DNA from 2 places in the Geobacter psychrophilus genome. Region 1 is predicted to be linked to the other one. Evidence: riboswitches for the same ligand, from Rfam matches in the RefSeq annotation. Region 1 holds a riboswitch; the other holds the start of a gene.
The links. A riboswitch is a leader RNA that binds a small molecule or an ion and turns the genes downstream of it on or off. The one in region 1 is predicted to bind S-adenosylmethionine.
Positions count from the first base shown of each region.

Region 2: linked by a shared signal. The riboswitch ahead of ACOCF6_RS05040 (trans-sulfuration enzyme family protein) and the one ahead of metX (homoserine O-acetyltransferase MetX) in region 1 are both predicted to bind S-adenosylmethionine.

Region 1 covers NZ_JBXDTU010000004.1:1,378,062-1,381,478, forward strand. Annotated here, with positions in the region: gene ttcA (tRNA 2-thiocytidine(32) synthetase TtcA) at 1-264, opposite strand, end outside; gene metX (homoserine O-acetyltransferase MetX) at 269-1,372, opposite strand; SAM riboswitch class I at 1,429-1,527, opposite strand; gene ACOCF6_RS08795 (hypothetical protein) at 1,704-2,705, shown strand; gene cobI (precorrin-2 C(20)-methyltransferase) at 2,816-3,417, opposite strand, start outside.
Region 2 covers NZ_JBXDTU010000004.1:588,806-592,222, reverse strand. Annotated here, with positions in the region: gene ACOCF6_RS05045 (trans-sulfuration enzyme family protein) at 1-812, opposite strand, end outside; gene ACOCF6_RS05040 (trans-sulfuration enzyme family protein) at 824-1,960, opposite strand; SAM riboswitch class I at 2,038-2,144, opposite strand; gene ACOCF6_RS05035 (response regulator) at 2,287-3,417, opposite strand, start outside.

The DNA.
Region 1 (3,417 bases):
CAGGAACCCCTCGATGACGTCGGTTCGATACCCGGGATAGCCGGAATCAATATTGATCGCGATCAACTCGAATGAAACCGGTGCCCGTCGACGCAACTCCTCAAGCAACAGCAGCAGCGTGTAGGAATCTTTGCCGCCGGACACTGCGACCGCAACCCGGTCCCCCTCCGTGATCAGGTCAAAGTCGGCAATCGCCCTGCCTACACCGTGCCGCAGTTTTCTGAACAGCGGCAGGCTGCGGATGTCCTCCCATCCCTGAGTCATCGTTTCAGCCTTCAATGCGTGTCAATAACGACATGACCATGGGGGCAAAGGTTTCATGTTCCAACAGAAAGGCATCATGACCGTAGGCCGATTCGATCAGGTGGTACTCAACAACCTTTCCCAATCCTTTCAGGCAGGTCACCATTTCTTCGGTCTGATAGGGGGGATACAGCCAATCCGAGGTGAATGCAAAAAACTGGATCGGGGCCGTTACGGCACTGAATGCCTCCGCCATGGATTCACACCCCCAGGCAACATCATAGAGGTCCAGCGCCTTGGCCAGATACAGGAAGGAGTTGGCGTCAAAGCGGTCAACAAAACTGTAGCCGTTGTAGTTCAGGTAACGCTCGACCTCGAACTGCCCGAAAAAATCGAACTGGCCGTCCTTGGCGGAAAATCGCCGCCCGAACTTGGCATTCATGGACTCGTCGGACAAAAAGGTGATATGGCCGATACCGCGGGCCAGTGCCAGACCGTCCTTGGGGTTGTGTTTATATTCCCCCTTGCGCCAGGTAGGGTCATTGAAGATCGCCCAGCGGGCTACAGCGTTCAAGGCGATCGCCTGTGGAGAGGGTCGCGGCGTAGAGGCCAGCACAACCGCTGAAGCGATCGAGTCGGGATACTGGGTGGCCCACTCCAGGGCCTGCATCCCGCCCATACTGCCACCCATGACACAGAGCAGCTGCCGGATGCCGAGATAGTCTGTCAAAAGTTTCTGAGCCCGCACCATATCCCGCACCGTGACGACCGGGAAGGTCAGGTTATAGCGCTTGCCGGTTTTGGGGTTGATGGAGGCCGGACCGGTGGAGCCGTAACAGGAACCGATCACATTGGGACAGATGACAAAATAGCGCTCCGTATCCAGAAGTTTACCGGGGCCGACGATCGTATCCCACCAGCCCGGCTTGGGATCGTCGGCGCTCAGCTTGCCGGCCAGGTGGGCATTTCCGGTCCAGGCGTGCTCGACCAGAATGGCATTGGAGGCAGCAGCGTTGAGGGTTCCGTATGTTTCATACACAAGGGTGATTGGCGCAAGGATTCGACCGCTATCCAACCGGATACCGGAATCAAAGGTGACGGATTGTTCAGTAACAATGCCAACGGACATCAAAAAACCCCTTCACAACACATGAGAAGGGGCTGAAACGACGGTTCACAGCGCACCTCTCATCTTTGCCTTCCGGCAGGAATTAGCACCTGACGCCTGATTGGCCGGTTGCTGTGGTTTCGCAGGGCCTTTCCCTCCACCACTCTCGATAAGCAGGTTTTGTTGGTCAAGAATACGAAAGAACCCCCCTGTTGTCAATCAAATACACCGCCGCACCATGCCGCTTCGGCCGCTCGCACGTGCCGCCAAATTATCTGGAAAACAGGGCAGGCATCTGCTATAACCATCTTCATTGAAATCCGGTGTATCACGCCGCCTGCAAGGAGATTATATGAAACGATTGTTGCTGGTTTTCACATTGTTTGCCACCGTTATTTCGGGTTGTTCACAGAACCACTTTAACATTCCCACCGAAAACTTCGCTGACAAGGTCCGGGTGCTTGGCATTGCCCCCATTATCGTAGATGCGGACTCAGACATCAAACATCCGGAGAAAGATCAGCTGATTTCACTGCTGGCAGAAATGAACCGCAAATACGAACAGCAGTTTGTACGCAAGCTCAAGGCTACCGGCAATTTTTATACGGTGGCACTGCTGGATGGTGACCCGCAGAGCATCTATGGAAAACTCTCTGCACGACGTGAAAAACGTGATGATGCGTCTGTTCTGTACAACAAATATTTCTGGAAGAACGATGAACTGCGCGACTATCTTCAGAAGAACAACCTGGATGCGGTCATGCTGCTGGTGGTCAGCGGACTGACCAAATCAGACAAAGAAATATCCTACGGCCAGTTTAAATCCCTGACCACTGACTACAACTATCTGATTATGACGGCCCAGATTCTGGATGCCAGTGGATCCATTCTCTGGGAATACCCGAACTTCCGGCAGCGCATCCCGAGTTACGACCCGATGATAAACCTGGAATATCCTGATTTCAATGAGGCAGAGGCCAACATGACAACCAATGCCAATGTCAAATTCAAAACCATTGATGGCATCAGGCGCACTTTGGATCAGAAAAGCAAGGATCTGATGCTGCGTGAAACGCAGGAATCGAATGTTTACAGCAAACAGTTTGATGAGATGGTTTCGTTCCTGAAGTATGACCATGACAAAGAAAAGAAGTCGTCTGTTCCGGTCGTCGAGACATCCCGTCCTCTGGCACCTGCTGCGCAGCCGGTCAAGGCCGTTCCGCCAGCCGTATCACCGCAGGCACCGGCACCAGCTCCGGCAATCGAAGTACCCGCTGTCACACGGGTACCCGTTCTGGAACAACCGGCAGCACCGACCGATGAAATAGTGCCCGCCAAAGGCAGCACACTGTAGCACGTATCCTGCGAAGCAGGGTTAGTGCGGTTGCAGAAGCTGTTCACAATGCGAAAAGGCCCTTTCAGAACAATTCTGAAAGGGCCTTTTACATTACGCCACCGGTCACCTCAACTGCGCCTGACAATCATCAACGACAGGTAATCCGGTGTATGGGCATCCATCTCGTCCAGGCTGGTCAGCACTTTCTGCCGGGCACCGCCGACCCGTTCGACAAACACCGCGCTTCGATCCCGGCCCATCTTCCTGAGAACCGCAAGAATGTCCCCAAAGAGCGGTTTGACCTTCAGCAAAACGACCGTATCGTAGGTTGCCAGCGCCTCGATGACCTTATCCATTCCGGCTGTCGCCGGAATAATGGCGATCCGTTCATCCGCCTCGGCCAAGGATACACAGGCAACGGCAGCGGAGGTATTGATGCTGGAAATACCGGGTACGATCTCGATGGCAATCTGTGGATATGATTCCTGGAAGATACGCAGCAGATAGATAAACGTGGAGTAGAGCAGCGGGTCACCGATGGTAATGAAGGCCACATCCTTGCCGGCTGCAATTCGTGCGGCAATTGACGCGGCAGCCTCCTGCCAGGCCGGAATCAGCCGGCTCTTGTCGGAGGTCATCGGAAACTGGTGGATAATGATTTCCTGACGCCCTTCATCCAGAAATTCACGCACGGTTTCCAGTGCCACACTGGCTTCACCCGGATTGGAAA
Region 2 (3,417 bases), 790 kb from region 1:
GCCGTGACCCGCCCGTGCGACTTCAGCCAGGAGGCTATTTTCATGGTGTTCTGCTGGCTCTGGTCCATCCTGACCTTGAGGGTCTTGACGCCGCGCAGGGTCAGGAAGGCATCCTGCGGCCCCAGGCCGGTGCCGAAGGCGTTCTGGATATAGCGGATGCGCTGGCCCAGTTCCGCATCCTTGACCACGGCAAAGCCGCAGATGACATCGCTGTGGCCATTGAGGAACTTGGTGCCGCTGTGCAGGACGATATCGCAGCCCAGTTCCAGCGGACGCTGCAGGTAGGGGGTCATGAAGGTGTTGTCCACCAGGGTGATGATGCCGTGCCGTCGGGCGATCTCGACCGCACCGCGCAGATCGGTGACCTTCAGCAGGGGATTGGAGGGGGTTTCCAGATAGATGCCCTTGGTCTCCGGCCTGATCGCCGCCTCGATGGCCGGAAGACTCGTGGCGTCCACGAAGGTGGAGCTGATCCCCATGCGGCTGAAGATCGTGGAGAGCACCCGGTAGGCGCCGCCGTAGACATCGTCGCAGACCACCAGGTGGTCGCCGGGGGAGAAGATCATCAGGGTGGTGGAGATGGCCGCCATGCCCGAGGCAAAGGCCAGGCAGCGGCAGCCCCCTTCCAGTACGGCGATGGTGTCCTCCAGCGCCTCGCGGGTCGGGTTGTCCCCCCGGGCGTAGTCGTATTTGCGGAAGTGATCGACCGAGGTCTGCTGGTAGGTGGATATCTGGTAGATCGGTACGCCCAGTGCCCCGGTCTGGGGGTCGACGTTCGGGCCGCCGTGGATCAGTTTGGTTGCAAGTTTCATGATGTTCCTTTCTATGCTTCCAGAGCGTGGCGCAGATCTTCTATCAGGTCATCGGCGTCTTCGATGCCGACCGACAGGCGCAGCAGCACGTTGTTGATGCCGAGCCGGGCGCGCAGTTCGGGCGGGATATCGGCATGGGTCTGCAGCTCGGGGAAGGTGATCAGGCTCTCCACCCCCCCCAGGCTCTCGGCGAAGGAGATCAGCTGCGTCTTCAGCAGCAGCTGTTCGACCAGGGCGTGACTGGTTACCTCAAAGGCAATCATGGCGCCAAAGCCTCTGGCATCGCGCTGGATGAGCTCGTGATCCGGGTGCTCTTCCAGGCCGGGGTAAAAAACCTTGTTTATCAGGGGATGGGTTTTCAGCCACAGGGCGATTTTGAGGGCATTTGCCTGCTGGCGGTCGAGGCGGATGCCCAGGGTTTTCATGCCGCGGATCGTCAGCCAGGCATCCTGCGGCCCCAGCACCGCTCCGACGGCGTTCTGATGGAAGTAGACCTGATCGGCCAGCCCCGGATCCTTGACCGTCACCAGGCCGGCGACGGTGTCGTTGTGGCCGGCCAGGTACTTGGTGGCGCTGTAGACCGCGATGTCGACACCCAGGTCAAGCGGGCGCAGCAGGTAGGGGGTCAGAAAGGTATTGTCGGCAATCAGCAGCAGGTCGTGCTCGCGACAGAGAGCTGACAGGGCGGGCAGGTCGGCGAATTTCAAGAGCGGATTGGTGAGGGTCTCAACAAAGATGGCTTTGGTGGCTGGTGTGACGGCGGCCTGGACAGCCGGGGTGTCGCTGGTATCCACATAGGTGAAGCTCAGGCCATACTGGCTGAAGATCTTGTCGAACAGGCGACAGGTGCCGCCGTACAGGTCTTCGGTGACAATCAGATGGTCACCGGATTTGAACAGCAGCAGCAGGTTGGCGATGGCCGCCATGCCGGAGGAGTATGCAAAACCCCGGGCAGCGCCATCCAGGCGGGCGATGCCGTCCTCCAGGGTCTGTCGGGTAGGGTTGCCGGAACGGCTGTAATCAAAGCCGGTGCTTTGTCCCAGGCCGGGGTGCCTGAAGGTGGCGGTCTGGTAGACCGGAACCGCTACCGAGCCTGTGCGGGTATCCCACTCAAGACCTACCTGAACCGCCAGTGTTGAAATATGCATGTCATACCTCCTGATCCTGTCGCGCAGGATAAAAATGGAAATCCCCATCCGGGGTCGGAAGGGGATTGCTCCATCCTTCCTTATCTGCCGGGATCAGATGATCCCGCTGGAATTGGCACCTTGCCTTTTCAGGCCGGTTGCCGCGACGTCACAGGGCCAGTCCCTCGGTCGCTCTAGATAAGTAGTGCAGGTATGTTTACTTTTTTGTGTGTAAACCGTGAGAATATGAATATCAGTTATACACCAATATTGTCAATAATAGATTTGTGTCTGCCTGGCTGCACGCTGCAACATAGTCAACAATCTGCGTGGCATGCCGTTATCCCTTACCCGGAGGAATGCTTTTCAGCATGGGGGGTCAGCCGGGCAACAACGTCGCGCACCTCGCGGCTCTTAAACGGTTTCGATATGTAGTCGTCCATGCCGGCCGCCAGACATTTTGCCTCATCCCCCTGAAGGGCGTGGGCGGTTATGGCGGCGATCGGGATATGCCCTCCCAGCTCCCGTTCGAGGGCACGGATGGCCGCTGTAGCCGTGAGTCCATCCATAACCGGCATCTCGATGTCCATGAAGATCAGGTCAAAGGCAGCGTGCCGCCATAGCTGCAACGCCTCTTCACCGTTATTGGCGATGGTAACCGTGTGGCCCTGTTTTTCGAGTACCCGCTCAATCAGTTTCTGGTTGATGGGAGCATCCTCCGCAACCAGGATCGAAAGCCGTTGATCCGGCGTCAAGTCAACCGCTCCTGGTGACACTGGCGGGGCTGCCTCCGCTGCAGGGGCATTGAGTGCCAGGCGGATGGCTTCGTAGAGTTCCTCCTGAATAAGTGGTTTCAACAGGCAGCCATCGATCCGGAGCGATTGACGCAGTCCCGAATCCTGCGGAGACGCAGTGTGTGACATGACGATGATGCGGCATTCGGATAAGGCCGGTATGGCTCGAATGCGGGCAGATGTTTCCCAGCCATCCAGACCTGGCATGTGGATATCCATCAGGATCACGTCAGGTGTCCACCCCTGCCGGCTGGCCGCCAGCAAGGCATCATATGCCGTGACGCCGCAGGCGGCAGAGCGGCATTCAATGCCCCACATCCTGCAGAAACCATCCAGAATGGAACGGTTGACGGCATTGTCATCCACCACAAACGCTTTGCGGCCGAGAAGCTCCCGGGCCATGTGCTGCTCCGGATGAAGTTCAGGTTGCAGACCGCAGGTGATGGAAACCCGAAAGGTGCTGCCAATGCCGGGTGTACTTTCGACGGTGAGATCACCATTCATCAGGTCGACCAGTCTGCGGGTGATGGAAAGCCCCAGTCCGGTGCCGCCAAACCTGCGGGTGGTGGAGCTGTCGGCCTGGGTGAAGGGGGTGAATATGTATTCCAGCTGGTCGGGTGAAATGCCGATGCCGGTGTCGCGGACCGTACAGTTGAGGCGGATTGCGTTATCGTGAGGAGCATC